Aeoliella mucimassa: one gene and its partners. The protein of the gene in region 2 interacts with the protein of the main gene of each other region in a pairwise test. Links are inferred from orthologs where the notes say so. Each region holds a gene or a part of one and is shown on either strand. Other genes may lie near its edges. The genes, in order: thrS, rplA and Pan181_RS07620.

Region 1 (10,370 bases), 5.2 Mb from region 2 along the record:
GGTAGCGAACTGTTTTTCTGGGTTTGTCCCACCGGTTTTCTGCAGGCGTCCCGCTGTGGGGCGCGATGGTTCCCCTCGCTTTTTTGACAAATCATTTGTCACCAAACTTTGGCAGCTTCCTGCTAGTTACGATAGAGTATCTACAGGTCCTTAATACTCGCGTCGCTTCGGCAACTCTTCAGGTCCTCGCATGCATAGCTATTCCACTTCGCTTGTCGCTCGCCGCTCGTGCTACGGGTTCCTCGTTGCGGTGCTGCTGGCTTCGCCAACGTTGGCTGCCGCGCCGTCGAGTGACTTTGGCGTATCGCAGGTGGCCGAGATCAATCGAGCGATCGCCGAAGGCTGGCAGGCCGCGGGGCTCAAGCCTTCGCCGGCCGCGACGGAAGCCGAGTGGTGTCGTCGGGTGTATCTCGATCTGATTGGTCGCATTCCGACCGTCGACGAGTTGCGCGGCTACCTGAGTGATCGCAGCGAGAACAAACAGCAGTTGCTGGTCGATCGGTTGCTCGGCAGCGAGTACCGCGAAGAGTTCGCCCGTAACTGGACCACGCTCTGGACCAACACGCTGATCGGCCGCACCGGCGGTGTCGATCGCGGTTCGCTGGCCAATCGCAGCGGCATGCAGCAGTACCTACGGCGGTCGTTTCAGAAGAACAAGTCGTACGATCAGATGGTCAGCGAACTGGTCACCGCGACCGGTAGCTGCCTGCCAGGCGACAGCGACTACAACGGGGCGGCCAACTTCCTGGCCGACAAGCTCGGCGAGAATGGTATTCAAGCCACGTCGAAAACGGCTGAGATCTTCCTCGGCATGGCGGTCGGCTGCACGCAGTGTCACAACCACCCATTCAACGAGTACAAGCAAAACCAGTTCTGGGAACTCAACGCGTTCTTCCGTCAAACCCGCGTGCGACGCATGCAGATGGAAGGCGAAGACAACAATCGCCGCTACGGTCAGGTGGTCGATACCGACTTCGCTGGCGAAGGGGGCGACCCCAGCAAGGCCGAGCTGTACTACGAACTGCGAAACGGCAAGCTCAAGGTCGCTTACCCGGTGTTTGTCGATGGCTCGTCGCTGGCCGACAAGTACTCCGACAAAGGCGAAGACTTTGGCGACAGCGGTTACCTGGAAGTCGTGAATCGTCGGCAGGAGCTGGCCGGGCTGATACTGAACTCCGACGAGTTTCCCCGAGCGGCCGTGAATCGCATGTGGAGCCACTTCCTCGGTTACGGGTTCACCAAGCCGATCTACGACATGGGCCCGCACAATCCGCCGACCCATCCCGAGCTGCTCGATTACCTGGCCAAGGAGTTCCGCGAGTCGAGCTTTGACCTCAAGCAGCTGATGCGGTGGATCGTGCTTTCGGAGCCGTATCAATTGTCGAGCCGCATGACTCGCGACAACCAGAGCGACGACCCGAACCTCGGCGCGCGGCCCAAGTTCAGCCACTTCTATCTGCGACAAATGCAGGCCGAGCAGCTGTACGAGTCGCTGCTCACGGCGACGTCGGCCGCCGATTCGATTGCCTACGACCAGCGCGAAGAGATGAAACAACGCTGGCTGCGTCAGTTCAATACCGCGTTCGGTACCGACGATAATGCCGAGGCGACCACGTTCAACGGTTCGATTCCTCAGGCGCTGATGATGATGAACGGCGACCTGGTGAAGAAAGCCACCGAGTGCGAGCCCGGCAGCTTCCTGCATAAGATCGCCACGAGCGACGATTTGAACAACGCCCAACGCGTCGACCACTTGTTCCTGGCGGCCCTGGCCCGCGAGCCCGCCCGCGAAGAACTGGTGATCTGCAACAAGCTGCTGGTGGCCCGCGAAGGGCAGGCCCCCGAAGCGCTGCGCGACGTGTGGTGGGCGCTACTGAACAGCAACGAGTTTATTTTGATTCACTAGCCTGGCTTTACCCGGCAACGAAGGAGCAAGGCAACTTTCTCCTCTCGTCCCTCTCCCACGTGCGGGGAGAGGTTAGGAGAGGGGGCCAACAACCGTCGCGAAAGTTGTGTTGCTCCGCAGTGGCCATCGAGATCGAGATTCCTAACCCTTTTCCTAGAAGCGGCTGTTGCTGACTACCCGTCAGCAACGACTCCGACGACTCTGGAGCCTTGTTTATGATTCCTTTCCACACGCCGACCGGAATGACTCGCCGTCACTTCATGACTCACCTGGCAGGGGCCAGCGCGCTGGCATTGCCGGCGTTGTCGCTCACCCGTTCGGTGTACGCGGCGGCCGACACCATGCGGCGGAATCATAAGAGCGCGATCCTGCTCTGGATGGGGGGTGGACCGCCGACGATCGACATCTGGGACCTGAAGCCGGGCGCGCCGACGGGTGGTCCCTCGCGGCCGATCGCCACCAAAGGCAATGCGCTGATCAACGATCGCATGCCGCTGTTGGCCGAGCACATGGACAAGCTGTCGGTCATCCGCTCGATGAGCACCCGCGAAGCGGACCACGAGCGAGGACGCTACTACATGCACACCGGCTACGTGCCGAATCCCAACGTGCAGCACCCGAGCTACGGTTCGGTCGTGGCCCACGAGATGGAGAGCCAATTGTCGGACATGGAAATCCCGCTGTTCGTCTCCGTCGGCGGCGGCAGCGAAGGCCCAGGCTTCCTCGGCATGGCCTACGCGCCGTTCCAGGTCGACTCGAATGGCCGCGTCCGCAATCTGAACATGGGCATCGAAGAGCAGCGTCTGGCCCAGCGGTTTGCGTTGCTCGAAACCATCGAAGGACGCTTTATCAATCAGCGTCGCGGGATGGCGGCGATCGACCACGCGAAGGTGCTTGGCAAAACCAACTCGTTGCTTACCAGCGAGCAGATGAAAGCGTTCGACGTCGGTAAAGAGTCGGACGAAACCAAAGAGTTGTATGGCGATAGCGGGTTTGGCCGCGGGTGCATGCTCGCCCGGCGGTTGGTGGAGCATGGGGTGCCGTTTGTCGAGGTGAACCTCGGCGGCTGGGACCTGCACCAAAACTGCTTTACCACGCTCGACAACAAGCTGCCTGAAATGGATAAAGGCATGAGCGGCTTGATGCAGGACCTGTCGCAACGCGGGCTGCTGGAAGACACCGTGGTGATCTGGATGGGCGAGTTCGGCCGCACGCCGCGCATCAATGCCACGGCCGGTCGCGATCACTACGCCAGGGCGTGGAGCGCCGTTGTCGGGGGCGGCCCCATCAACGGCGGGCTAACGGTCGGCGAAACCAGCGCCGACGGCAGCCGAGTCGAAAGCCAACCCTTCAGCAGCGAAGACCTGATGGCAACCGTGTGCCACGCCCTCGGCATCTCGCTGCAAACGACGTTCACCTCGAACAACGGCCGCCCGATGAAAATCGCCAACGGCGGCTCGGTGATTACGGAGTTGTTTGGTTAATCGCGCATCGAATCCCCCAATCGTTTAGCCCCGAGCCGCAGGCGACGGCTAGCGAGATGGAAGCACGCACCACCACTGTTTTTGGTTGTGGCTGAACCGCTGGTTGCGTATTCTGAAAGACCGTGTCACTGGTTGCGGTCGTTGGTCTGATCGACCGCCGAACCATCCTCGGCTTTATGGTGAGCGATGTGGCGTATGTGTTTCGATGCTTGGGGGAGCAGGGGCGATGATTCATGGCTACCATGTGGTCCTTGCCACTTACGGATTCTGGCTCCCCAACGATCCACGCGGGTCCTGGTCGAACATGGTGTGGAACTGGGAGCTCATTCGCTTTGGGAAGCCTTCAAGAGGTCAGCCTGCGAGAGCGAGCCAAGAGCTATCGCAAGATCAACGTGAGCAGCGGGCCGCATGGCTCTGAAGTACGAGCCAGTCAATCTGGATGGCCGCCAAGCCTAAGCTGTGGGTGCTGGGTTTGCCAAGCAGGCCGAGCGAAGCAAGTACTCGATCTGGGCTTGCGCCATTCTCCCCGAGCATACGCATCTTGTGTTAGCACGCCATCGATACCAAGTGGAACAGATGGTCAACCTGCTGAAAGGGGCAGCGAGCCGCGAGTTGTGTAACCGAGGACTGCATCCTTATCAAAACTATGTACAGTCAGGTGGTAGACCGCCTCGCATGTGGGGAGAACATGCGTGGAAGACTTACCTGGATTCTGAAGAGTCGGTTGAGAACGCCATTCGATACGTGGAAGAGAACCCCTTGAAAGAAGGCAAGCCACTGCAAGGGTGGTCGTTTGTTACTCCATTCGCTGGAATCGACAAAGGTGGCTGGCAAACCTACCATTAAGCTCCAATCGTTTGGGCCGGAGCCGATGGCGACGGCCCACGAGAGAGTAGCACGCAGAGCCATCGCCTTCGGCTTCGGGCTAAACGAAGATGCGTGTTGTAAGTCATCCAAAGGGTAAATATCGTTTTCATGGCTACTACCAAATACCTCGCCCTGCTCCGCGGTATCAACGTTGGTGGGAAGAACGTGATCGCTAAGGACGACCTGCGGCGGTGCTTCGAGGACCTCGGGTGCGAGACCGTCAGCACGTACATCCAGAGTGGGAACATCCTGTTTCGCTCGTCGACCAGCAGTGTTCGCCAGTTGACCGACGACGTGCAGGCCGCGCTCAGCGAGCGGTTTGCCTACGACGCCCAAGCGGTGGTGCTGCCCTATCGCAAGTACCAAGCGGCCGTTGCCGCCGCGCCCGACGGGTGGGGCGATGATCCCGCGCAAAAGCACAACGCGCTGTTCACCATGCGAGGGACGACTCCCCAGAAGGTGGTCGCCGCGCTGGCCGACCCGAAGCCCGGCATCGAAACCATCACCCTCGCACCCGGCGTGATCTTCTGGTCGGTCGTGAAGGCCGCGCAAACTAAAGCCACCTACGCCCGCATCACCGGCACCAAGCCGTACCAGCAGGTGACCATCCGCAACAGCAACACGACGCGCAAACTATTGGAGTTGCTCGACGCGATGTAGTTACGGATTGCCCGCTAGTACTCGTTCCCCACGCCCTTATCGCTGATCTCGGCGCCGACGGTTTGTTCGGCCACTTGGCGGACCTGGCGGCTGGTGATTTCTTCTTGCAGCTTGGCCAGGGCGTCTTCGACGGTCATCGCGCCGAGGTCGCCGTCGATGCGGTCGCGCACGGTCACGGTGCCGTTGTCGCGGTCTTTTTCGCCGACCACGAACATGTAAGGCACCAACTCCAGCTGGGCTTCGCGGATCTTCGCGCCGAGCTTCGCCCCACGGTAGTCGCCAGAGGCCCGCAGCCCCGCGGCGGTCAGCTGCTTTTCGACCTGGCGGCCGTACTCTTCGCTCTTGTCGCTCACGGTCAGCACGCGGACCTGCTCGGGGGCGAGCCACAGCGGAAACGCCCCGGCGAAGTGTTCGATCAACACGCCAATGAACCGCTCCATGCTGCCGAGCGGCGCGCGGTGAATCATCACCGGGCGGTGCTGGGTGTTGTCGGCTCCGGTGTATTCCAGGGCGAACCGTTGCTCGCTCGGCAGGTTGTAGTCGAGCTGCACGGTGCCGAGCTGCCATTCGCGGCCGATGCAGTCGGTCACCACGAAGTCGATCTTCGGCCCGTAGAACGCCGCCTCGCCGGCTTCCGGCACGCAGCCAGGCAGGTTCATTTCGCGGGCGACCTGCTCGATGGCCTTCTCGGCGCGGTCCCACTGCTCGGGGCTGCCGACGTACTTGGTGCTATCGGGATCGCGGAAGCCGAGCCGCGCGCGGTAGTTCTCCATGCCGAGCGACTTGAGCACCTTCAGGGTGAACTCGATGCAGCCGCGTACTTCGTCGGCCACCTGATCTTCGGTGCAGAAGATGTGGGCATCGTCCTGGGTAAAGCCCCGCACGCGGGTCATGCCCGACAGCTCGCCCGACTGTTCGTAGCGATACACGGTGCCAAACTCGGCCAGGCGGACCGGCAGGTCGCGGTAGCTCCGTGGCTTCGACTTGTAGATCATGATGTGGTGCGGGCAGTTCATCGGCTTCAGCAAGTACCGCTCGTGCTGATGCGCCCAGGTGTTGAGCGCGGCGAGTCGCTCCTCGGCCGGGGAGTCGGCATCGATCTCGGCGTCGAAGCCCATCAGCCGCGCGGCGTCGAGCAGCTTGGCCTCTCCTTCACGATCGAGGTTGCCCTCTTTCAATTGATCCATCCAGTACTCGACGAGCCCACCCGCGTCGTGTTCGCAGAGCGGCGCGAACTGCGACTCTTTGTAATACGGAAAGTGGCCGCTGGTTTCGTACAGCTCTACCCGACCGACATGCGGGGTGTAAACGGCTTCGTATCCGCGGTTCCGTAGCTCGGTGCGCAGGAACTCTTCGAGCAGCCCGCGGACGGTCGCCCCCTTCGGCAGCCAGAGGATCAAGCCCGAGCCAACGGTGGAATCGATGTGGAACAGCTCATGCTGCTTGCCGAGCACGCGATGGTCGCGCTTGCGGGCTTCTTCCAGCCGATGCAGGTGATCCTGTAGTTCTTGCTTGTCGAAGAACACGGTGCCGTACAGACGCTGCAGTTGTTCGCGATTCGCGTCGCCTTTCCAGTAGGCGCCGGCGATCGAGAGCAGCTTGAAGGCTTTGCCGATGTGGCCAGTGCTGGGGATGTGCACCCCGCGGCAGAGGTCAATGAACTCACCCTGGCGGTAGAACGACACGTGCGACTCTTCGCCGAGACCGGTTTTAATGTGCTCGACCTTGAACTTCTGATCGAGCTCGCTGCAGAGCTGCAGGGCTTCGTCGCGAGGCTGTTCGAGCCGCTCGAACTTCTGGTTCTCTTTGACGATCTTCTTCATCTCGGCTTCGATCTTGGGGAAGTCCTCTTCCTTGATCGGCTGCGGGGCAGAGATGTCGTAGTAGAAGCCAGTCGCGGTGGTCGGGCCGAAGGCGAGCTGCACGCCGTCGAATAGCCGCATCACGGCCTGGGCCATCACGTGGGCGGTGGAATGCCGCAGGATGCCGAGGGCTTCGGGATCGCGCTTGGTGAGAATCCGCAGGTTCACCTCCCCCGATTCGGGGAGCTGGTAGCGGAGGTCGGCTGGTCGGCCGTCGACTTCTGCGGCGATCGCGCTCTTGGCTAGGCCGGTACCGATGTCGGCCGCGACATCGTAACAAGTGACCGGAGAATCGAACTTCTTCTGGGACCCATCGGGTAACACTACGGTAAGCATCGTGCGTGTACAGCCAGTTTTCGGGGTGAGACGAGTTTATTGGTGGCGGTGAACCGGGCCGGAAATTGATCAGTATAAAGGGGCAGCCGGATAGTGACTATCCAAGCTAGATGGTCGACAGCGACCGCTAGCACCTGCGGCTCAAGGCAATAATGGCGAATTTTGGATGAAATTCCTTGCAGGAACGACTCAGATGCTTTTCAATGGAATTAGCAAGGCGGTAACTGACGGTTTGGCAGGATTGCGACAAACTGGACAACCATTGGTGTGCGTCCGCCCTGCACTATCATTGACGACTGCAACGGTGAAGGATTGGTTCATGGGTCGGCATCTTCTCTTCTGCGGCTTTGCCATTATCGCTCTTTCCTGCTCGGTAGCTTCAGCTGCCGTGGTGGATGATCGTGATTTAGATGATCTCACCGACACGAGTGCTGTTGCCTTGGGCCAGCCTGAGGACGATCTGGTTGACTCGTACCTGTTGTCAGACGCTTCCACCAAGCGAGTGACCGAACCCCTAAGTGTGCAAGACACGACCGTCGACACCATGACCATCGCCGAACCCGGCACCCTGGGGCTAGTGGCCCTGGCTGGGCTCATGGGTGGAGCAGTCGCGATGCGACGCCGTCTGGGCTAGTTCCCCAGTGGGGGTATTAGCTGCGACCGGTTCTCAATAATTAGCACCTATCTGCTAGAAAATCCCTATCTAAGGGGTTTTCTTTCCCCTAGCTCGAGAGTAGTGTGGGGACAATCTCTTGAATCGATACTCCGTGGGTGGTGCACTGCTGCCTGCGGATAAACCGCATAACTGCGGTGTCTTTCCCCGAATACCGCAGTTTCTGCGAGGCTTTCGTGTCCCCCCTACGCGAGAGCCTCGCCCCTTTTTATGCGGAAATTCAAGCCACTGGTGCGCTAGCTGTGGATGCCCGTGGGACGACGGAAGTGCTACCCACCGCACATCTCTAAGCTATAGAATACTTGAGTATCGTAAATCGACTCCGATTTGCTTGGAATCTTTCACCCACGACTGGAGTATTCGAAATGAAGACACGCTTCATGCTATTTGCCGCCGCCCTGATCATGTCGCTTCCTACCGCTGGCCGGGTGCTGGCTCACTGCCAAGTGCCTTGCGGCATCTATGGCGACGAACGCCGCTTTGAGGAAATGCTGGAAGATACCCAGACCATCGCCAAGGCGATTACTCAAATCAAAGAACTCTCGGGCACCCACGACGCGAATGGCCACAATCAGTTGGCTCGTTGGGTAAGCACCAAGGAAGCCCACGCCAGCAACATCCAAGAGATTATTGGTCAGTACTTCCTGGCCCAGCGCATCAAGTCTGACAAGGAGAACTACGTCGATCAGCTCAAAGCGGCTCACGGCGTGATTGTAGCGGCCATGAAGTGCAAGCAGTCGGCCGAGCCCGCCACGGCCAAGGCCCTGGAGGAAGCGATTCACGACCTGTACCGCGCTTACGAAGGTAAGGAACCGGTACTAGGCGAAGCCGAGCACGCGGCTACCCACGCGGTGACAACTGCCGTGGAAGCCGCTCACGAAGCCCATGCCGAACACAGCCACGAGGCTGGGCACGATCACGAACACGCTGCTCACTAAATCAAGTAGCAAGCAGCGTGTTCGTTGAGCGTTTGCTTAGCGATTTCCGAACAAGCCAGCGGGCAGGTGCGGCGGTGTGTCGCCCAGTTCGCTGGCTTTTTTGCGTTGTTGGAATCCAGCGTTGCGGTTATGGCTGGTGCCGTTGGTGGTCGGAATCACCGAGGCTTGAGCCGGCTGGCTGGCCTGCGAGCGGCTGTCGGTCGCTGCGGCTGGTACTACCATCGAAGCGGTGGCTACTTCGTAGCGAGGCCGTGCGACTGCTGGCTGCGGTGCAGCCGGACGTGCAGATTGCATGCTAAACGGCAATTGCGGCGGTGCGTCGCGATTGGTCTTCGTGAGCGTGGTGCTGGCCGGCGGCAGAATCATGCCCGAGTCGAACAGTCCGCTGGGAGCCGCAGGTGGTTGGCCAAAAGGCAGTCCGCTACCAGGATTTTCGGCCGGAGCGGCTGGCTGACCCGGCAAGGCTGGTCCATCATCGCCAGGACCGCCGAATGGCAGCGAGTCTTCCATGAACGCGGGACGCGGTGGTTGCAGCGGATTCGGCTCAGCCGCAGGAGCTGGACGATTTGGCCGAGCCGGGCGAGCATCGGTATCAAACTCTTCGTTGGTCGGCAGATCCATACCTTCGTCGGTGGCGGCCGGCTCGTCAGGCGTCGGCTCCAAGGCCTCGACCTTAGGTGGAGCCATCTTGTCTTCCGCTTCGGGTGCCGGATGTTTGTTGGGCCCAATAATGCCGGAACCCACCGGAGCTTCTTCGCCGGGTTGCGACTGTCCGGTCGTGGTGCCAGGCCAAGGCCGCCATTTCGTCTTGGTGTAACCCCAAGTCGGACGTTCTGGAGTGCAAACTCCTTCAGGCGAGCAAGGGGGTGGCGTAGGCTGACCGATGGGGGCGGCCAGCAAGCTGGCTGTAGCAACCCAAGGGACCAAAGCGGCACCAATTCTACGAAGACAGCGGGTAGTCATCGATCGAGTTCCTTCGCTTACATCGGGGCGTCTGGCGGATGCAGTGGCTCGCCAGGTTGGTATTCGAATCAGGCCACCCCGCACGACCCTGCGGGCGGGGTGGCTCTAGTTTTAACACAGTTTCGCGTCGTTAGTTCAGTGAGCCTAAGCCGTACCGGGTAATTCGGTTGAGCGTGGCAGTACCGAGCGAGACGAAGCCGAACACACGTTCCATGGGCTGCGTGAATCGCGACAGCACCCCGTCGAACTTACGCATTCTGTCCTCGGCGATGAACAAGCGGTCGCCAGGCAGCAGTTGGTAGTTGGTTTCGGTCACCGCCCCTTGGGTGATGCCTTCGTAGTCGACTTCGAGAATCTGCTCGCAATCCATGCCAGGTTGGGCAGGGCGGGCGATGTAGATTCGCGTGCTCGAAAGCTGGCTCAAACCGCCGATCGAGGCAATCGCGTCGAGCACCGTGTCGTTGCCCGTGATGGGGGCCGTCACGATGTTGTCGCCGAACCCAGCACCCTGAGTGATGATGTAGTATTTCTTGCTGTTGTAGCTGAAGATGTCGACCACCACTTCGGGGTCCACCAGGTACTCCGACAGCTTCTCTTCAATGCGAGCCTTGGCCTCTTCCACGGTGAGGCCGGTTACGTATACCGAACCGTAGGTGCCGAGATTCACGCGGCCGTCCATAC
Region 2 (10,227 bases):
CACTCACGCGTACCTGCACCATGAAGGGGCAGGGAACACGATTGAGTGCTACTTGATGGAGACCGTAGCGCCAGCTGCTTCCAAAGCTTCCTTGAGCTTCTCGGCATCTTCTTTCGAGATACCTTCCTTGACCTTGCTGGGGCAGCCTTCGACCATTTCTTTGGCTTCCTTCAGACCCAGGCCAGTCGCGGTGCGGACTTCCTTGATGACGCCGATCTTCTTGTCGCCGAAGCCTTCGAGCACGACGTCGAATTCGGTCTTCTCTTCCGCAGCGGCAGGACCGCCTTCGGCGGGAGCAGCCATCATCACGGCACCACCACCCGAAGCGGGCTCAATACCATGAACGTCCTTCAGGTAATCGCTAAGTTCCTTCGCCTCTTTGAGGGTCAGGCCAATAATCTTCTCTCCGAGGTCCTTGGTGGTTTCGGAGTATTCGGCAACTGCTTCGTCGCTCATGGTTACGGTTCCCTTTCTCGCTGGATCGGCCGCGGGCGGGCCTTGTCAATTGACGGTGTCGGTATTCGCGGGGCTTGGCAATCGCTACTCAGGCTGCACCAAAGACCTTGCGAGTTGATTTTAGTGTTGATTCGAATCTATTCTGCGGCGTCTTCTTTTTCGCTGATCTGCTTGATCTGGCTGGCAAGGTTAGCACCACCAGCAAGCATTTGACCAGACAGCGTCGCACCCGGCGATAGAATTTGACCCATCAGAATGCTGAGCTGTTCTGTGCGGCTTGGCCACTTGCTGACTTGCTTGACCTCTTCGGGCGAGATCTTGGTTCCGTCCATTACACCGCCTTTGGCGGTGAACTTCTCGAACTCTTTGTTGGACGAGAGCTTGGTGACTTCCTTGGCCAGCGAAACGATGTCTTCTGCACCCCACACCACAGCAGTGGTGCCAGCAGTTCCATCGAACGCAGGGCTTAGGGTCGTGCCCTCAGCAGCCCGGCGAGCCAGGCTGTTCTTAACCACAAGCAGGTGAATATTCTTTTCACGCAGTTGCCGGCGGAGCGCCACGGTGTCGTTGGCTTCGAGCGAGGCCACATCCACCAACAGGGCGTCGGTCACGCCATCCCAACGAGACTTTAGCTCGTTGGTAATCATGTTTTTTACAAGCTTACTCATGACAGTCGGGGGGGTCAGGGGTTGGTGATCAGCCAGGCTGCTCACCCTGTTGAATTAAATGGCTACGCAAACGCTCGGGCTCATGGTCGCACTCAGGTGCACGCTCTTCACGTAAACACCCTTCACAGCAGAAGGTTTCATGCTGATGATGCGATCGATGAACGCCTGGATGTTCTCGTTAAGCTTGTCCGAGTCGAAGCTCAGCTTGCCAACGATTGCGTGGATGTTGCCACCCTTGTCGTTACGGAACTCAACCTTACCCGCCTTATATTCTTCGACGGTCTTGGCTACATCGGGGGTCACGGTGCCCGCACGAGGCGAAGGCATCAACCCGCGAGGGCCGAGCACGCGGCCGAGAGGACCAACTACTTTCATCATGTCGGGAGCTGCGATACAGACGTCGAAATCGGTCCAGCCGCCGAGGATCTTCTTGGCCAGCTCTTCGTCGCCTACTTCATCGGCTCCGGCTGCGGTAGCTGCTTCAGCTTGAGGGCCTTTGGCAAACACGACCACTCGTTGGTCTTTGCCAATGCCGTTGGGCAGTACGATCGAGCCACGGACGATTTGATCGGCCTGAGTGTGATCGACACCCAGACGCATGGCGACTTCCACCGATTGGTCGAACTTGGTGGCGTCGTAACCTTTGAGGGTTTCGATGGCTTCGGCCAGAGGAACCGGGTTCTTCGGCTTCTTGGCAGTCGATGCCTTGAGACGCTTGGTGAGTTTTGGCATGATGCTTCCCCCTTTCGCGGAAGAAGTGTGGTTCAAACCGCCGTCTCGATGGTGAGCCGGCGTCCCACGTTTGGTTATGCTTGGTAAAAACGCGTGTACTGGTGGATTTCAGGCGATGTTAGCCTTCGACCACGATGCCCATGCTGCGGGCGGTGCCGGCAATCATTCGCACGGCGTGCTCCAGATCGCGGGCGTTGAGGTCTTGCATCTTGGTGGTGGCGATTTCTTCCAGCTGAGCGGTCGAAACTTTGCCAACCTTGGTCTTATTCGGCACACCCGAGCCCTTCGCTAGGCCGGCTGCTTTCTTGAGCAAAACTGCCGCGGGGGGGCTTTTGGTGATGAAGTCGAAGCTGCGGTCGTTGTAGACCGTGACCACCACCGGAATCATCATTCCGTTTGCTTCTTTGGTGGCATCGTTAAACGCTTGGACAAACTGGCCTAGATTAATGCCGTGCTTACCGAGCGCAGTACCGACAGGAGGAGCAGGTGTTGCCTGCCCACCGGGAATTTGGAATGCTGCTTTGCCAACAACTTGCTTCGCCATGACCTAGTCGCTCGAGCGCTTAAAGGTGAGGAATATCGACCATTGCCGAGCCCTGTTTTCTACCCGCTTAGCTGGGAAAAGAAAAGTAGGGGGGCATAGATTTTTGTAATTTCTTTGTCCGCTTTGGCGAAAATGGCACGAAAGTAGTGCCCAGGTTGCCAAATCGGAAAAAGTGCTAGCATGGCGAGAGGATTCAGCGGGCCCGCCGAGTGGGGGAGTGCGGCGATTACAGGCCTTCGACCTGCCAGTACTCCAGTTCCACCGGGGTGGGGCGACCGAAAATGCTCAGCATCACGGTAACACGGCCGTGTGTTTCGTCGATGCTGCTCACCTCGCCTTCGAAGTTCTCGAAGTTGCCTTCCATGACCTTGACCTTGTCGCCAGGGCTGAACTTGATATCCAGCTTGGGAGCTTCCTCGGCCTCTTCCACTTCGGTTTGCTGGAATTTAGCGACTTCGTGGGGATCCATCGGAGCAGGCTTGCCGCCGGCGCCGGTGAAATCGCCGATTCCCGAAGTCTCGCGAATCGCAAACCAGGTATCGTCGTTCACGTGCATTTCCACGGCAATGTAGCCAGGCCAAAGCTTGCGTTCGACGATTTTCTTCTTGCCACCTTTGAATTCGGTGACATTCTCCGTGGGTACTTTCACCTCTCCGAAGTAACGGTTCAGTCCTTCGATGGCAATCTTGCGACGAAGGGCGTCGGCAATGGAGCGTTCGCGGTTGCTTTGAACCTTTAGGATGTACCACTTCAGGTCGATGTCTTCTTCCTCGGGAACATCGATTTCGATGGGGCCGGAGGGAGTGACTTCGGGCTCGGAGTCGTCGACTAGTGCTTCCAGCTCTTCAAGGGTCGGCTCGCCGTCGGCCGGTTGGTTGCCGGTTTCGGTTGCCAGTTCCTCGGCAGCTTCTTCCAGGGCTTCGGTGGCAGCACCTTCGTCGGCCGAGGTATCGGCGACTTCCTTCATTTGCCCGGAGACATTTGCCTCCAGGGCCTCGGCGTCGCCGGAAGCGAGCGGGGTTGCATCTTCAGCTGGATCTCCAGCCACTGGTTCCGCGGCCGAATCGCCGGACGTCAATTCTTCCTGTTTTTCGACGTCGTCGTTCACAGTCAAACCCCAAACGGGAGGTGTAGAGAGATAGATATGCGAGTTGCGTTAGACTACTTGGCCAGCTCGGTAGCGGCGTCAACCGTGTCTTTCTTGATCAGGCCTTCTGCTCCGGCCTTCAATGCTTGAAGGATGAAGTCGAAGCTGAAGAGCAGGATCGCCAGCAGGAAGATCACTGCTATCACCACAATCGTGGCGTTGATCAACTCGCGTCGTTTGGGCCAGGCGACTTTGTTCATTTCGGCTTCGACCGAAATGAGAAAGTCGGCAAACTGGGGCATCTGAATCAGGCGAAAGCATGCCCAGACACCTGCCAGAAGCAGCCCAAAGGGTAGTAGGTACCGAACGGGCTGGCTGTCGATCGATTGCAGTTCGCCGGAAAGCGACCAGCAACCCAAAGCAACAATGATAGCGCAGGCCGCAAAGGTTAGCTGACGGACAACGCGCCCTTGGGTACGTTTATAGAGATTGAACTTAAACAGTTCTTGCAGGTAGGCACCCACCGACGACTCCCGCCAAGTGACCAATGCCGCTTGCGGTCCGACCGGCCATCGGCCAGATTCCGCTCCCGGCAGCTAACAAAAATAAATGGCAGGGGCGGTGGGACTCGAACTCACAACCCCTGGTTTTGGAAACCAGTGCTCTGCCAATTGAGCTACGCCCCTAAATGAAATCGCATCTACGGATAGGGTGAATGGCGGGTGGCCGTAGAGCCACCCGCCATTCGGTATCCGATTTTATAACTACTCGAGGATCTTGGTGACCACGCCGGAACCGACGGTCTTGCCACCTTCGCGGATAGCGAAGCGAACGCCGTCTTCCATAGCGATTGGCTTGGAGAGCTCGACGCTCAGGCGAGCGTTGTCGCCGGGCATGCACATTTCGGCGTCACCAACCAGGTTGGCGGTACCGGTCACGTCGGTGGTGCGGAAGTAGAACTGAGGACGGTAACCGCTGAAGAACGGAGTGTGACGTCCGCCTTCTTCCTTGCTCAGCACGTAAACTTCACCCTCGAACTTGGTGTGCGGAGTGATCGAACCCGGCTTGGCCAGAACCTGACCGCGTTGGATATCTTCACGCTTTACACCACGCAGAAGGCAACCAACGTTGTGGCCAGCTTCGGCGGATTCCATGGTCTTGTTGAACGCTTCGACACCGGTGCAGGTGGTCTTGGTAGCGCCTTCTTGCAGACCAATGATTTCGACTTCGTCGCCAACCTTGATCACGCCCTTTTCGACACGACCGGTGGCCACGGTACCACGACCTTCGATCGAGAAGACGTCTTCGATGGCCATCAGGAATGGCTTGTCGACTTCGCGGGTGGGCTCGTCGATGTACGTGTCGATGGCATCCATCAGCTCGCTGATGCACTTCGAGGCTTCGGGGTCCGAAGGGTTCTCGTAGGCAGCCTTGGAGTTGCCCTTGATCACTGGCACGTCGTCGCCGGGGAAGTCGTACTTGTCCAGCAGTTCGCGGACTTCGATTTCGACCAGTTCCAGCAGCTCTTCGTCGTCGACGAGGTCGCACTTGTTCAAGTACACCACCACCTTGGGCACACCAACTTGACGGGCGAGCAGGATGTGCTCACGAGTCTGGGGCATCGGTCCATCCGGAGCCGATACAACCAGAATCGCACCGTCCATCTGGGCGGCACCGGTGATCATGTTCTTGATAAAGTCGGCGTGGCCCGGGCAGTCGATGTGGGCGTAGTGACGGTTGGCAGTCTCGTATTCAACGTGAGCTGCGGCGATGGTAACCGTCTTGGTTTCGTCACGCACGGTACCGCCCTTGGCGATATCGGCATACGACTTGGCCTTGGCCAGACCCTTGGCGGCCTGCACAGCGACAATAGCGCCGGTAGTGGTGGTTTTGCCGTGGTCGATGTGACCGATGGTGCCGACGTTCACGTGCGGCTTGGTACTAGTAAAGGTATCCTTGGCCATTTTTGTCCCTAACTCAAATACCTGGGAAACACTGAAGGTGAAACAATTAAGGTAACCGGTAAGTCACCACTCGAAAAGCTGCTGACGCGACTCGAACGCGTGACCTCGTCCTTACCAAGGACGTGCTCTACCAACTGAGCTACAGCAGCATTTGTTTCGGTGGTGGACTCTTAGCTTTCGGCGCTGCTTACATCATAAAGCTGTAAGGCGTGAGCCGATAGCCGACAGCCCCCATCAAAGCGGGTGAAGGGAATCGAACCCTCGTCTTTAGCTTGGAAGGCTATTGCTCTACCATTGAGCTACACCCGCAAGCAGGGGTGACTACATTCGAGATCACTTGTGGAGAGTCATTCGACTGACTTTCCACAACTGTTAGTTTCTCGAAGTTTGTCGCTTTCGCTAGTGGGAGGTGTAGGATTCGAACCTACGAAGGCATGAGCCAACAGATTTACAGTCTGTCCCGTTTGACCGCTTCGGTAACCTCCCGAATGGGAAACTTCGGTTCTTCTGCGAGCCCATCGCTTAGTCGCTTATGCTGCTTGCTAGCAGCCCCCGCACGGTATTGGTGCTGGTTTTGCCGGCGTTTTTGCAAAAGCGGACGCTGGAGTCGCTGGAACTTGGTTTCTGATTGCATTCCCGGAAGTCTGCAATCGCTTCGGCCGCACGTTGCCGCGGCAACTAGCCGAAGCCCCACCAGAGAGCTAGCGGAGGGACTTGAACCCACAACCTGCGGTTTACAAAACCGCTGCTCTGCCAATTGAGCTACGCTAGCGCGCTGATCGCGTCCAGTCAGACGCAACCGACCCGCGATATCGTGCGAATCGCTTAATATACAGTCGACACCAACAGCCGCAAGGGTGGTTCGGGGGGTGCACTTACGAAAAGTGCGTCTCGTCCCGATTGGTGTACCCCGTAAGGTCGAGCGATCCGACCAGGTGACTTGCCAGGAGTGTTTGTGGAATTAGTTGCCTGTGGAGCGGGTTAAGCTCGAAAAGACTCTAGTTTTCCACTGGTTCCGGCGATGTCTCGCGTATGGCTTCCAGGGTGCGAGCGACGCTTTGCCCGCAGGTAAGCCACTGCTGGTATTCCTGTTCCGAGAATTTCGGCTGTAAACGCCGGGTGACGCCAGTTCTTCCGACGATGCACGGCAATGCCAGGCAAAGTGGGGGGAATTCGTCCCCTAGGTTCACCTGGGTCGAAACCGGCATCGTTTGCAGTCGGTCGCCCGCGATACTGCGGATGATAAGCTGCAGGGCCTCGCTAATCGCATAGCAGGTATGCCCTTTAAGGCGAAAAACGTCGGTGCCCGACGAGCGAGCCGCCTCGATCATGCTTTGCGGGATATCCGCAGGATCGAGGGTCACGCCTCCTACGGAGGCCCCGCTTTGCCATAGGAACTGCGAATCACCATGTTCGCCGAGTACGTAGGCCCGCACGTCGTCGGGGTGGACCGATAGATGCTCGGATAGCGACAGACGGAACCGGCAGCTGTCGATAATCGTGCCTGCCCCCATCACTCGGCTGGGTGGGAAACCGGATAGCTCAATAGTGTATTGGGTGAGGGCTTCCACCGGGTTGGTGGCCACAATCAGCACAGCTGCGGGGTTTTGCTCAGCAAGCAGCGGAACGACTTGGCGGAACAGGGCCGCGTTGTCGGCGGCCATCGCGTTACGGTCGAGTTGGATCTGGGGGACCGCCAGGGTGAGAACGATGATGTCCGCGTTGCGGCAATCCTCGACCCGCCCGTAGGTAATAAGCGGGGGATCGTCGAAAAAGCTGCTGGCGTGGCGCAGATCGAGCGTTTCGCCCTGCAGTCGGCCTTGATTTCGGCCAACCAGCATCAATTCGCTGGCTGTTTCAAGATTCAGCAGCGAGTAAGCGAGCGCCGCTCCCACGTGGCCAACGCCGACAATCGCAATTTTCATCGCTAGTTTCCTTCGCTGGGGCCGCATGCTGGTGGATAGCTGCGGCTGGCCATCGAGTCAGACAGACATTAGCGGAGGGCGATTTTTACCACCCGACCCGAGGCGACGAAATCGAGCTTGCCTTCGCGAGCCAGCCAGCCGACTGCGGCAATCACCGTGTCGCCAGGAGCATCGACCAGCTTTTTGAGCGACGTGGCCGTCTGTGGGCCTTGCTCGGCGAGGGCTTTCCACACATCGCCGGCGGTGTGCCCAATGTGGTCGCTGGTCATCAGCACCACGGGTTTGGCTTTGCTGGCGGCGGCCTTTTTCTTGGGGGCAGCCTTTTTGGGGGCTGGGGTCGGCTTCGCAGCAGCGGCTGGCGTTTCAGCGGGGGCTGGTTTGGCGGCAGGGGTGGTCTTCGAGGCAGCGGTTTTCTTGGCCATGGCGGGTGGCTCCTCTGGCGGGTGGCACTTGGCAACGGATCGACAGATAACAGCGCGGCTTGCGCTAACACGCGAGCCGCGCTTGTATGTTTTTGTTTGCCCGACCGGGGAATGCAAGCCGGTGGTCGGGGCAATCCGCCTAGAATGAAATGTGGGAAGCTGGCCCGCTGACAGCGTTACAACGCCTGATAGCAGGGCGAATCGGAGGCTTAGGCCTCTTCGATGGCTTCCTTCACGGGCTGCACGAAGTGGGGCGATTTGCCCGAGGCGCTGAGTTCTTCGGCCTTCTTTTCGGCTTCTTTCTTCTGATTGAAGTCGTACAGGGCGACCCGGCGGAGCGACTGGTTGAACACGCCCCAGAAGGCCTTCAGGCGGACTTCTTTGGCGGCCTTCGCGCGGCTCTTACGCTTGGCCTTTTTCTTGACCTTCTTTGTGGTGCCGTCTGCTGCCTCGGCTGCCTCAGCGGCTTCGGCTTCGGCTCGCAGTTCTTTGCGATTTATGACTTTACGCGCCATGGCAATTGCTTTCGATGCACGGTAGTTGGGGGGTGGGCTGCAATCTGTCGATTTTAGCGAGCATCGGCCGAGATGCCTACCGACCCTGTTGGGTGCCGGCGACAAATTATTCGCTGTTTTTGTTTGCCAAGTCGCTACAGCTTGATGCCGAGTCGGGCCGCGCGGGCCACCAACCCAGGGCGAAAGTACACCATCGGATTGTTTTGCAGACGCAGGTTCTTGGATGCTTTGCCGCGCGCCCAAAAATAGGTCGAGTCGACCAGCGACACCGGCAGCACGCCTTGCTCGACGAGGGCCACGATTTTGGCAATGAATTCTTTGTCGGATTGGGTTTTCACCCGCAGGCCGACGAGCAGCCGTTCCTCGAGAACCGGTCCGCGAGGAATCGTGGCCTGCGCCCGATCTGCTACCAGCGCGCAGGCCATGGTAGCAACGGAACTGGCGACCCAGCGAAAAGTGTTTAGCAGGGCATCGCGTCGCGAAAGCATGATGAAAACTCGCCAGGCTGGTGGTGAACTGAAAAGCGAAACAAAGCTCCGCACCACGCCGAACCGTGGCACGCCTAGCTGCGTTTAGTAAAAATAGGAGTCGCTCACAAGAGCGATTCGCGAGAGATCCCGGCACGCTGTTTGCTCTCGGTGCGATCACCGAAAAAGGCGATAAAAAGGTGGCGACCGTTCTTTCGTGAACTACAATTTTGCTGTAGAGTCACAAACCCGATTGGGAGCCCGCGAGCGTCCGAAAAGATTGCTCGCGAAGCTGAAGTTCAGCAGGCCCTGGTCCGATAACCTTACTTGCATACAATGACTCGACCTGCTCGCTGCAGTGGGATCACCCACCGCGAGCGTCGAGGTAGCGAATCAAACTTGCCGGCCAACATTCCGCCGGGAGGACCTAAAAATTCGATTGGCCCGAATCGATCACATGGCTGTGCGCAGCACCGTCCGATTTGCGTCATTCTTCGAGCGACTCCACTCCGTCGCAATAGGCCGGTTAGTTTGTTTTATCGCCGCTTGCGGTTTAGCCCATTGGACTAAACCGCAAGCGGTTTTTTTATGGCTGTGAGGGTGCGTCGCGCGTTTCGTCGACGTACACATGACTCGCGACATGCGAATCGAGATGTTGCTGATCGCCATCAAGTTCGATCGTCTGTCCACCATCAGCGTGCACTTCGGCCACCGAGCCCGACACGCCGATCGCGATGCCCGACTCGCTTAGCTCGCGCAAGAACTCTGGCGATTGGTCGACCACTCGCACGACGCGAAACTGTCGTCCTGCGGATAGCTCGGCCAGCGGAATGGCCGCCGCGTGGGTCATCTCGCCATCGGCCGCCGGAATCGGATCGCCATGCGGATCGAACTTCGGGTGACCCAGGTGTTGCTCGATGCGGTCGACCAGCCAGTCACTGACCGCGTGCTCCATGTGCTCGGCTTCTTCGTGCACTTCGTCCCACGAGAGTTCGAGTGTCTGGACGAGAAACAGCTCGATCAATCGATGGCGGCGGATCACACGTAGCGCCAGCGCGCGGCCGACCGGGGTGAGCTGCACCCCCTCGTACGGCTTGTAGCTCGCCAGGCTGCTTTCGGCCAGCGTTTTGAGCATGCTGGTCACCGTGCCTGGCGACACCGACAGGGCCTCGGCGATCTGCCCTGTAGAAACCGTGCGGTGCAGGTCGCCGTCGGCCAGCTGGTAGATGGCCTTCAAGTAGTTTTCGACGGTCAGGCTTGCCACGAAGTCGATCCTCGTTTCCCAGTGTTTCGAAAGGGGACGCCCTGTGAGGATCGCCCGCTTGCCGGTAGTCTAAAGCGAGTGTCGCCCTAGTGTAGCGTCGAATCCGCGGAATTGCCCGCAGATTTTCACGTCGTCGTGGGAGGCGCATCGCCCTGAGCGATACACTCCTACGGTATTCCCTTC
Region 3 (10,202 bases), 3.5 Mb from region 2 along the record:
CGCCAGACTGGCAACCGTCGACTGCTGTCGGGCATCGAGCATCGGCTTGGGCATTTCGGCGGACGACCGGTGGGGAGAGGGCAGGGGGCAGGCTCCATTAAAGCAGCCCACAGCAGCCGAATCCAGCTTTGCACCCGGCAATTTCGCCGCTCTGCCGCCCCTTCGTCACTCGACCTCTGAAACTCTACAATAGAGGCTTCGGCAATTCGATTTATCTGGCGGAGGCTTCGCAATGAACGGACAATTTCAGCAACTCGATTGGGGCAGCGAGGTCGCCGAATCGGCTACAGAACTCATTCGCCTGGCGGTTGCCGAAGATCTGGGGGGCCAGCGCGACTGGACCACCGCCATGCTGGTGCCCGACGGGGCGCCAGGCTCCGTCGACGTCGTAGCTCGCCAGGATGGGGTGGTGGCCGGACTCAAGGTCGTGGAGCTGTTGATCGAGCAGCTTGCCAGCGACGTGCGGTTGACGCTCTCGAGCCAGGATGGCGACCAAGTCGCTCCCGGGCGGGTGCTCGCCAACCTGACGGGTTCGGCGGCCGACATCCTGACCGCCGAGCGGGTGCTGCTGAACTTTTTAGGACGACTCTCCGGAGTCGCCACACTCACGCGGACCTATGTCGACGCAGTGGTCGGCGCCAAAGCCGAGGTGTACGACACTCGCAAGACGACACCAGGCTGGCGATTACTGGAAAAGTACGCGGTTCGGTGCGGCGGCGGGCAGAACCATCGACTCGGTTTGAATCGGGCGGTGATGATTAAAGACAATCACGTGGCCCTCGCCAGCCAGCAGGGACTTACCCTGGCGGAAGCCACCGAAAAGGTGCGGAGCCGACTGGCCGATCAGCAAATTGCGGTCGAGGCCATTGAGGTTGAGGTCGATACCCTCGAGCAATTCGCCCAGGTGCTGCCAACCCAACCCGACATTGTGCTGCTCGACAACATGACAAATGACCACCTGCGGGCGGCCGTGGAGCTTCGCGATGCATCTGCTCCCCAAATGTTGCTCGAAGCCTCTGGCGGCGTATCGCTCGCTACGATCGGAGCAATCGCAAAAACCGGCGTCGATCGCATCAGCGTGGGGGCTCTGACCCACTCGGCACCCTGTTTGGATATCGGCCTCGATTGGCACGATTCCGGGCGGTAGGCCAGGGGTTCTACAGCTTCGCGGCCAGCGCGATGGCTTCCTCCGCCAAAGGCTTGGCAATGCTTGCGATCCCAATTTCTGGCGGGTCGGCGGCTGCGCTTCTGTGCATCCTGGAAATCCCCATATTTGACATCCACGAGCAACATCCTAGCTTTGGAAAGTAGGCTCTCCGGGGAGGAGGCTCACGGACGTGGCGGGCTTTGGCGAGGCTCCAGAGGGGACCCCGCCACGTCTATTTTTGGGCTTTTGAAAACTGAGAAAAACCGCAACAACTTGTTGACATGGGACTTCAAACTACTTAGTCTGTCATTATGGCTTAGGAGTATTTTCCTGAGCAGGTCATTTATTTTCTTCATGCTACCGGGAGCTGTGCTCATGAATGTCGACAAAGCGGCGTGTAAGTGGCGTTGCCACTTCGCTCGCTTGGCATTCACTATCCACGGCTTCCAGACCTCTTTGTAGCTCCTCAATCCAATTGCGTGGTGGAGTGTTGCTCCTCAGATACTCTGGTGGCGATGGTTTGCCTGTTGGTCCTCGGGCTAGCAAACATCCTTTCGCGTTTTCCGTGGAGTGATCCGTTTTCTATTGGTTGGTAATTGCTGTAAGACGCCTGATTTCAAGGTGCAATTCCGGCGGACCTACCAGGTAGAACGGTCGTGGTGCCCGGCGTGCCGTGGTGCGTAGCGTTGCGCGCTGCAGGTTCCTGTAGGGAGCCTTGCAGTATCACATGCCGCTTTCTGAAGTGCTGCCAGCAAGCAAACGCTTGCTTCCTAGTTCACCTGCAACAACGTGATGTCTGGCAGCCGTATTGGACCCCAAAGCCCACACCTCTCTTGGGATGTGTGTGCGAGTTGCTACATGAGTTTTACCCAAAGAGCACGCACCCAAGGTTTTTCGTGATGGGATGCTGCACGAATATCCATTTTGAGGGAAATACAGATGATTCTTAACAACTTTGCCATACGTACTTGGCGTTCCCTTGTGAACCTAAGTTTTATTGCACTCGTCATGCTTTGCATTTCGTCGTCGGCTCGGGCCGAGTTGGACGAAGTAGGTTTCCAGATCAAGATCTCTGAAAAAGAGATGATTCTGGAGCACCCCGATGATCCTGATTACAAAATGTACGCCATGTGGGATACGGCCTATCAGCGTATCCAGAACCGCAACATGCCTTGGATCGAAGTCGAGAATCTCGAAGAGTCGACCGGCAATCTGACCGAGTTCAGCATCACGATTGGCGACACCGACTACAACTTTGGTGATACCAACTACGGCACCTACGCGCTATTGAGTGATTCAACTCCTGGTATTTCGATTTCATCGACTTCCACCGGCGACGAACTCGTGGTGTCTATCGGTAACGGCGGTCTAGCCCCTGGCGAGATTGTTCGTTTCGGTATCGATATCGATCCCGACGCAGGAGTCGACGGATTGTTCCCCTATCCTGACTTCCGTCTGGTATTGTTCGACATGAACGGTAGCGATGCGAGCGACAATGCCATTGCTTCGGCGCTGTTCGTCGATACCAATGACCAATCGATCACTAAAACCGCTGCTGCCCAACTCGAAGACTACGAGGTATCCGGCAACCAGTCGTTGTACTACAACCAGATCCTTCGTCCGTACGGCGTGATGGAAGGCATCGATACCTTTGTAGCCGGTACCCTTACCGATCCCACTCAGGTGCCTGAGCCTTCGTCCGTGGTGCTAGTTGGCCTGGCACTCGTCGGCTCGACCATCTGGTATCGTCGGAAAACTGCTTAACCGCGGTTAGGCGATTTATCCTACGAACGAGTTCCTCCCTCGTGGGGGAGGAGGTGATCTTTCCGTTCACTCGGGAAGAGCATTGAGAGGTTTTTGCCATGCTAGCTCAAAGAGGTCACGTGCAATCGGTGGCTGGGTGCGAGCGTGAACGTCAGTGCGTGCCCACTTGCACCGATATGGTGGCCGAGCGGCATCGTACTCGCAAGAGTAGCGAGTCGAGTCGCCGACGGTGCCGAGCGATTCCCAGTCGCCGGCGGTGCCGCCCACCCTCTAGGCCGCCCCGCCGTTAGGCGAAAAGGTTGTCGTCGAAATTTGTTTAAGGCGGTGTTGTGGTTTTCCCTCGACCACAGCACCGTCTTTTTGTGTGCGCAGATGGTCAACTTGGCGGGATGCGGGTTGCGGTGAGTTTACGGACTTTGCCCATTTATCCAGTTGTAAGGAGAAACACCAAAGTTGCGGTTCTAGCGATACCGATTACTTTCCATGTTCCGAAAGCATACGGGACAGGGGAGGATATACCGACGCAGTGCTGCCCGTTAAGCCTGTGGTTGGTCCCGCTCTCCATTTAGACCTAACTGCAAGGCTTGGTACGGATGTCTCAAAGGGGGGGCAGCGTAGCCGGCATGCTACTGATTCTGGGGGGAATCTAGATGAAATATGTATTTGCATGCGCTACCGTAGCGCTCAGCATGGCCATGGCCTCGCTGGCATGTGCCCAAGAAGAAACTCAGGCGGGTTTCAGCACCGATCAATCAGGCGAGGGAGTCGTGTGGTCGGATACGCTGGCTCAGCTCGATACCGGCGTACAGATGGCAAGTTGCGATACTTGCGGGCCAGGCGTGGCCGATCTTGCCCTGCTGCCGACTGGCCGGGGAAACCGTTTGTTTGTCGGTGGCGAGGCCCTGTGGGTGCGTGCCAATCCGAGCGAAGCGGTGGCTTACCTCGAGCGGGACATTCCGAACCTGACCGATACGTTCCACGAGCTCGATTTCGACTACAGTAGCTCGTTCCGCGTCTACGGCGGCATTCGCAACTGCTGTGGCGAAGAAGTACGCTTTACCTACACTCGCTTCGATACGGATAGCGGATTCGAAAGCCCCGCTTTTTCGTCGACCAATCAGATCATCTCGCCGCTTGAGCAGACTCCGTTACTCGATGGCTCTCGTGTTGTCGGTACCGCTGATATAGCCCTCAACTCGTTCGACATCGGCTGGTCGAAGACCATCCCGTTGGGCTCGCCTTTGGGCTGCTGTGATACCGGTTGTGGCGACTGCTGCGACACTTGTTGTGATGGCTGGTGTCCTGCTTGGGATATCACCTTCACTGGTGCGTTCCGTGCGGTCGATTTCGATACCACTCGCATCTACAGCACGATCGATGGTTCGGACGAACTGCTGGAGCGGGGAACTTCGGTTTCTGACTTCCAGGGTGCTGGTGGTCGCGTAGGGCTGCTGGGGCGTCGTTACCTGGGTCGTCAAGGTATCTGCAGCCTGTACATGAAGGGCGATATCTCCCTGCTCGTCGGCGACTACAGCACTACTCAGTCGTCGGTCGACTACTCCGGCTCCGCGCCGGTAGGAGCTGGTACGCAGACCATTAGCGGTCGTCGTCTCATTCCGGTTACCGAAATCGAAATGGGTGGTACCGTATTCGTGACCTGCAACACTAGCATTAGCGGTGGTTACTTCTTCTCTGCATGGCACGACCTTGGCTTCCGCGACGAGTACGACTTCCAACTGCAGACCAGCTACGACGACGCCAACATCATGGGCTTCGACGGGTTCTTCCTGCGGGCTGAGACCGCCTTCTAGGCTCTGCCTGGAAGCGGAACTTGCTGACTCAATAAAAAGACAGCCGACCCAAATGGGTCGGCTGTCTTTTTTTAATTTCGTTCTTCAGTCGCTCACGCGGCACGCTAACAGCTAAACTGATGGGTACGCGTGGCGAACCTGGTATCGACTCGCCGAAAGCCGGCGGAGTGCAGCAGCTGGATTAGGCGCGGCCGAGCATGCGCTCGCGGCGATTACGGCGCTCGGCGCGGATCTTCGCGCGGCGCTTCGTTTCGCTGGGCTTCTCGTAGAACTCGCGAACACGGATTTCCTTTTTGATGCCAGAGCGTTCCACCAGTTTACGGAACCGACGGACTGCCTCTTGGGCCGTTTCACGTTCGCGAAGCGTTAACTTTACCACGGGTAATCTCAACTCCTGAGGAATGGAAAGGTTCGGTGCGGTCCTCACTAGAGGAACAAGTCACGTAATATAGCCTAACACACGGGTCCCCGTCCAGGCGTGGTCGGCAGGGGTAAACGTGGCAAATTCGACCGGTTTGTCCGGTTTTGGCGACTGCTGGCCGGGTGGGGGCGTCGCGGGCCCCCGCGTGGGGAAACAAAAAACTCGCTCAACCGGGCGGGCCGGTCGAGCGAGCCTTTGAATCCGAAGATCCTGTTTACTGCTTACGAGACGATTTTCACGTTCTCGGCACGAGGACCCTTAGGGCCTTGGCCCTCGGTGTACTCGACCTGCTGTCCTTCACGGAGATTGTCGAAGCGAATCTCCCCCTCGACGGCGGAGCTGTGGAAAAAGATATCCCCCCGCTCTCCCTCGATGAATCCAAATCCCTTGTCCGTCAGCTTCTTAATCGTACCTTGCGACACTGCATAACACTCCTGGTACGTAGCAACAAATGAAAACACGACCCACAGGCCGTACCATCTACCAGTGGGTTGAGCAACTAGCGGATTTACGGAAACGTGATCCCCCATCGGTGTCTGAGCTTCCAGAGCTGGTTAACCCAAGAAAGAGGAGAGGGCCTGCTGCAGGAAACTAAGGCAATTTGGAAGTTCTGAGAACGTGGAGCCAAGCCAGCGATCGCATCGCTTCAGGAACACCATTGCCACCGTAATTCCACCGAGCATCGTAACGCCGGGTTTTGGGCCAGTCAAGTTTTTGCAAGTCCCTTTGTCGGTATTTTGCCTTAACGAAACTCAGTCTCAGTTTTCCCTCTCAAAATGGGATTTCCAAAGCATTCTAAAGGTGCCATTGGTTGCAAAACCCAACATTATTAGGCACCTCTTTTAACCTCCCGCCTGATTGGCATCGTCCAGTCGCGGGGCGCTGTGGCCGGCTTCGCGAATCTGTTGAAGTTGCGCTGCCATGCGTTGGGCAATGTCTTCATGGGAATCGACGACGTTATGTCGTTGACCCAGGTCGGTCGAGAGATCGAACAACTGTTGAGGGTGATCGTCGGATGGGTAGTCGTGTCGAGCTTCCCATGCTTTGTTTGCAGGGCGATGATAGCCGTTGGGGGCGTTGATCCATAACCACTTTCCATCGCGTAGTGCGTAGCGATCGCGATACGTATTATGCACGAGTGTCGTTCGAACAGGCGAACCACCTTCAAGCATGCTGAGCTGGCTATAAGAGTCTTCGGCCGCGCCGTCGGGCAGGTCGAAGCCAACCACTTCGGCCAGCGTGGCCATCACGTCGATTTGCGAGATCAGCGCTTCGTTGGTAGTGTCGGCCGGTACTCTGCCAGGCCAGCGAACGATGAACGGCACGTGATGCCCCCCTTCGTAGATGTCGCGTTTAATGCCCCGCAGGGGATTGTTCGAACGATGGCCAAAGCGTTCTTCGCGAGCGTAGCAATAGATCTCGGGGCCATTGTCGGAGGTGAACACCACGATGGTGTTCTCAGCCAGCCCAATCTTATCGAGCGTCTTGAGCAGTTCGCCACACGACCAGTCACTCTGTACCACGTAGTCGCCATAGGCTCCGGCCTGCGAGGCGTTGTCGAACTTATCGATCGGAATGATCGGCGCGTGTGGCGATGGCAACGCGAAGTACAGGAAGAACGGCTTCGTCTGATCCTTGCGCGATGCCAGCCAACTCACGGCCTTGTTGGTGAGCGTCGGCAAGTCGTCGTAAAAGTCCCAATCGCTCCGCGCTGGGCCGGGGCGGGCTTCCCAGTTGCCTTCCTTGGTCTTCGCGGTGATCTCTAAGTTGGCATCTGGCGGCGAGATCAACCGATCGTTCTCAATCCACGCGTACGGCGGGAAGTTAATCACCGTGTCGCCGAAGTAGTAGTCGAACCCGTGCGCGAGCGGACCATCTGGCACCGGCTTCGACCAGTCGAACGCATCGTATCCCCAGTACTTTTGTTTGCCACCAGCGGCCGTGGTTTTCTTGGCGTTGGGGTGACGAATCGCATTCCAGTCCCAACCGAGATGCCACTTGCCGACGCACGCGGTGTCGTATCCCTTTTGCTGAAGCATCTCAGGAAGCGTCAATCGCTCGGCATCAAACCGCGAGGCTCCGAGCGCGCCGACGATGTCGTGAAACTTGCGCCAGTGGTACCGCCCCGTGAGCAGTGCGTAACGACTGGGAGTGCAGATGCCAGAAGACGAATGCCCATCGACGAACCGCATGCCTTCGCGGGCCAGGCGGTCGATGTTAGGAGTGGTGATTTTTGATTCGGGGTTATAGCAACTCGCGTCGCCGAAGCCCATGTCGTCGGCGTACAGGATCAGCACGTTCGGCAGCGAGGCCGCTTCGTCGGCTGCTGCGAGCGGGCAGGTCGAGACCATAGAGAAGAGGGCCAGCAGGGGGAGAAATCGCATGTTCATGACAACCGGCTCGGGAGGAGGGAAAAGCGGTGAGGGCGGTGCGATGGCCTTGCGTTCGCTGGCCAACACGATCATCTTAAAGGTTCTCGGCAGGTAAATCTCGACTTTTCTCGAATTAGGGAGTTTCTCAGGTATGGAATCCAGCACCACCGACATCCATGGGCATGAAGTGATGCGGATGATGGTTGAATCGGGCGAGCAGTACGATCGCGAGTCGCTCGAGGCTGCGATTCACAACCGCTTTGGCACTGAGGCGCGATTCTGCACCTGCAGCGCGAGTGGCATGAATGCCAGCCAGCTGATCGACTTCCTCGCCGATCGTGGCAAGTTCGTACCGACCAGCGAAGGCTTCTCGACCGAAGCAGGCAAGATTTGTGATCATGAGTAGGGGGCTCCTGGCTAGTTAGCAGAGTTAAAACGCCAGCTTCATCCGCCCGTCGACAAACTCTACTTCCACCGGCTCGTCGGCGACCGTGCATTGGGGATTCGATTTCAACTCGTCGACCAGCCCTTCGCTGGCGTACATCGAGTCGAGGTGCAACGTGTTGGGTACCACCAACCAGCGGTCGGTGCCGCTGCGATCGCCGCACCAGTTAAACGCATCGACATCGTCCTTCACGATGTGATTCATGCGAATGCGATCCATGTCGCCGGTGGTCTCGGCATTGATGCGAGTCTTCTCGAAGTCGATCGCGTCGTACAAGCGTTGCGTAATGCAATCGCCGAGACCGAAGCCGAGTGCGTTGCCTTGCGAAGCGGTGGTGAGTTCCAAGGCGGCGATGCTGCCGATCCTCGGCGAAGGAAAATCGGGCACTCCGGCCAAGCCGCGGCGGCCGATCACGTTAGGGTCCATGCCGAGGCCGCTGAAGGTCTTGCCGATCTGGTCGACGATCAGCACATCGAATTCCTCGGCCGGTAGCTTGGGGAAGTAATCGTTCGTGTAGTGGTCGAGCAGTTTAGGTTCTTCGCTCGCGAATTGCTCGGGGGCCAGCGCGTGAAGTTCGGCCGTTTGGTCGTAACCATCTTCGATAATGCCCAGGCCAGCGAAGATTTTGCCGGTGCCGATGATCGCTTCGCCGAGGGCGATGATCGCGTCGGCTTTCTTCAAGCAGGGAACCTGATGGAAGGTGCGGGCGCCGTTGATCTTGCCCATGCCGATGGTCATCATCTTCATCAGCCCACTTTGAATCGGGCCCACGAAGCAGGTGTGGGGTTTGATGCGATTGAGCACCAGCACCCCATCCGATTCATGGCAGAACTTGTCCATGGTGATCGGGCCGGTGAAGGTCTCGCCGATCTCGACGACATCCATCGACGCCCGAATTGGCATGTCCATCGCTTCTTCGGTGATGCCGAGCGACTCGATCATCGCCCGCTGACCATGGGCGGTCGCCCCGTTGTGCGACCCCATGGCCGGCACGATGAACGGCTTCGCCCCACGACTCTTGAGCCAGTCGCCAGCCGCGCGGGTGATTGCGGCGATATTCGAAATGCCGCGACTGCCAGCGGTGATGGCAATCTCGCCGGCGGGCACTGGGTGGGCGAGCTTGTCGAGCGCTGCATGCACGGCAGCCGGAATGTCGGCAATCGGGTGGTTGGCGAGTTGTTGTTGAACGTGGTGCAGTTTCATGAATCGGAGGTCCCAAGGATTGGATTCAAAAGCCCCCATTTCGCGGAAATCGATCCGTGGGGGCAATTCTTACGGCGAGCGTTCCCTTCGTAAGTTGTTGGAACACCAGCAGTAACGGGATGAGTCATCGACGTAAGTGAGTTATTTTGCCCCCGGGGTGGGGGCATTAAACAAAGCGTGGCGTGCACCGGACGAAGCACTCTGCCAACGGTTAAACATGTATTAGAGCAGGTCGACGGCGCGTTTCAACAACTGTTTTAAGCCACTTCGAGCCGCATGGGGGAAACCGGTGGGGCGACTGCACGTGCCATTTCTTGCACGTCCCGCTACACTGTTAATCCCCGTCTGTTCGTCCCCTCTCGTTTCTCACCCTTACGATCCACCGCAACGGTTCCGGCAGCAGGCGACTCATCGAAGTAGCGGCCGGAGCACCGCAGTTCGCAAGAATTCCCAAGCCCTCCGGTTGGTGACAGCACTACATGATCATTGCCAGAAGAATTCAGTGGAGCCACATCATCTTCTATACGTGGAAGAGCATGGCTTACTTTCTGACGCTCTCTCTCATCGTGTACGTGTTGCATCACGAATTCGATTTGACCTGGGTGGCCATTCCCTTTAATGCGGTTGCCACGCTCAGTACCGCACTGGCGATCTTCTTGGGGTTTAAGAACAACAGTGCGTACGACCGCTGGTGGGAAGCCCGAAAAATCTGGGGCAAGCTGGTGAACTACAGTCGGGCGTGGGGGCGTGAGGTGCTGAACCTGGCCATCGACGACAATCAGCCGGGCAGCGAGGAGCTGAAGCAATGGCAGCATCGCATGATCTATCGGCACATTGCCTTTGTGCATGCGCTGCGTGTGTTCCTGCGTCAGCGGCATGCTTACAACGAGATCGAAAACGAACTACTCGAAACGCACAACCAGTATCACGACATCGAGCCGTTCTTGGCGAATAACGACCTTGAAATGGTACTCAGCAAACGCAATCCACCGAACTACTTATTGATGGAACAAGGCGACGACCTGCTCCGTGCGTACCA

What was found.
Region 1: the proteins of rplA (region 2) and thrS interact in binary tests that used the Escherichia coli proteins (3 or more experiments, as listed by UniProt). The link is inferred for Aeoliella mucimassa from one-to-one orthologs.
Region 3: the proteins of rplA (region 2) and Pan181_RS07620 interact in binary tests that used the Escherichia coli proteins (3 or more experiments, as listed by UniProt). The link is inferred for Aeoliella mucimassa from one-to-one orthologs.

What each region holds. Positions count from the first base shown.
Region 1 is NZ_CP036278.1:125,667-136,036, forward strand. The notes cover bases 4,524-7,453. They hold thrS (threonine--tRNA ligase), read right to left. Parts: upstream 7,116-7,453; coding sequence 4,932-7,115; downstream 4,524-4,931. Other genes in these bases: Pan181_RS00535 (DUF1697 domain-containing protein), read left to right, coding at 4,524-4,917; Pan181_RS00545 (PEP-CTERM sorting domain-containing protein), read left to right, coding at 7,435-7,453. Outside these bases: Pan181_RS00520 (DUF1549 and DUF1553 domain-containing protein), read left to right, coding at 191-1,906; Pan181_RS00525 (DUF1501 domain-containing protein), read left to right, coding at 2,125-3,390; Pan181_RS26430 (transposase), read left to right, coding at 3,850-4,236; more of Pan181_RS00535, read left to right, coding at 4,366-4,523; more of Pan181_RS00545, read left to right, coding at 7,454-7,749; Pan181_RS00550 (superoxide dismutase [Ni]), read left to right, coding at 8,154-8,726; Pan181_RS00555 (hypothetical protein), read right to left, coding at 8,763-9,689; Pan181_RS00560 (polysaccharide biosynthesis/export family protein), read right to left, coding at 9,820-10,370. UniProt on the Escherichia coli protein: Catalyzes the attachment of threonine to tRNA(Thr) in a two-step reaction: L-threonine is first activated by ATP to form Thr-AMP and then transferred to the acceptor end of tRNA(Thr). The rate-limiting step is amino acid activation in the presence of tRNA.
Region 2 is NZ_CP036278.1:5,355,481-5,365,707, reverse strand. What follows is about bases 18-2,804. They hold rplA (50S ribosomal protein L1), read right to left. Parts: upstream 1,857-2,804; coding sequence 1,179-1,856; downstream 18-1,178. Other genes in these bases: nusG (transcription termination/antitermination protein NusG), read right to left, coding at 2,627-2,804; rplK (50S ribosomal protein L11), read right to left, coding at 1,975-2,400; rplJ (50S ribosomal protein L10), read right to left, coding at 594-1,124; rplL (50S ribosomal protein L7/L12), read right to left, coding at 49-456. In the rest of the region: more of nusG, read right to left, coding at 2,805-3,508; preprotein translocase subunit SecE, read right to left, coding at 3,562-4,011; tuf (elongation factor Tu), read right to left, coding at 4,252-5,451; Pan181_RS20985 (malate dehydrogenase), read right to left, coding at 6,450-7,376; Pan181_RS20980 (winged helix-turn-helix domain-containing protein), read right to left, coding at 7,445-7,798; Pan181_RS20975 (hypothetical protein), read right to left, coding at 8,008-8,313; Pan181_RS20970 (hypothetical protein), read right to left, coding at 8,448-8,801; Pan181_RS20965 (metal-dependent transcriptional regulator), read right to left, coding at 9,367-10,044. UniProt on the Escherichia coli protein: One of the primary rRNA binding proteins, it binds very close to the 3'-end of the 23S rRNA. Forms part of the L1 stalk. It is often not seen in high-resolution crystal structures, but can be seen in cryo_EM and 3D reconstruction models.
Region 3 is NZ_CP036278.1:1,896,587-1,906,788, forward strand. The notes cover bases 3,966-6,727. They hold Pan181_RS07620 (cold-shock protein), read right to left. Parts: upstream 5,566-6,727; coding sequence 5,365-5,565; downstream 3,966-5,364. Other genes in these bases: Pan181_RS07610 (hypothetical protein), read left to right, coding at 3,966-4,722; rpsU (30S ribosomal protein S21), read right to left, coding at 4,904-5,101; Pan181_RS07625 (sulfatase family protein), read right to left, coding at 5,986-6,727. In the rest of the region: Pan181_RS07595 (helix-hairpin-helix domain-containing protein), read right to left, coding at 1-42; nadC (carboxylating nicotinate-nucleotide diphosphorylase), read left to right, coding at 233-1,147; Pan181_RS07605 (PEP-CTERM sorting domain-containing protein), read left to right, coding at 2,156-2,911; more of Pan181_RS07610, read left to right, coding at 3,562-3,965; more of Pan181_RS07625, read right to left, coding at 6,728-7,527; Pan181_RS07630 (YecH family metal-binding protein), read left to right, coding at 7,667-7,921; Pan181_RS07635 (lactate racemase domain-containing protein), read right to left, coding at 7,946-9,163; Pan181_RS07640 (bestrophin family protein), read left to right, coding at 9,643-10,202.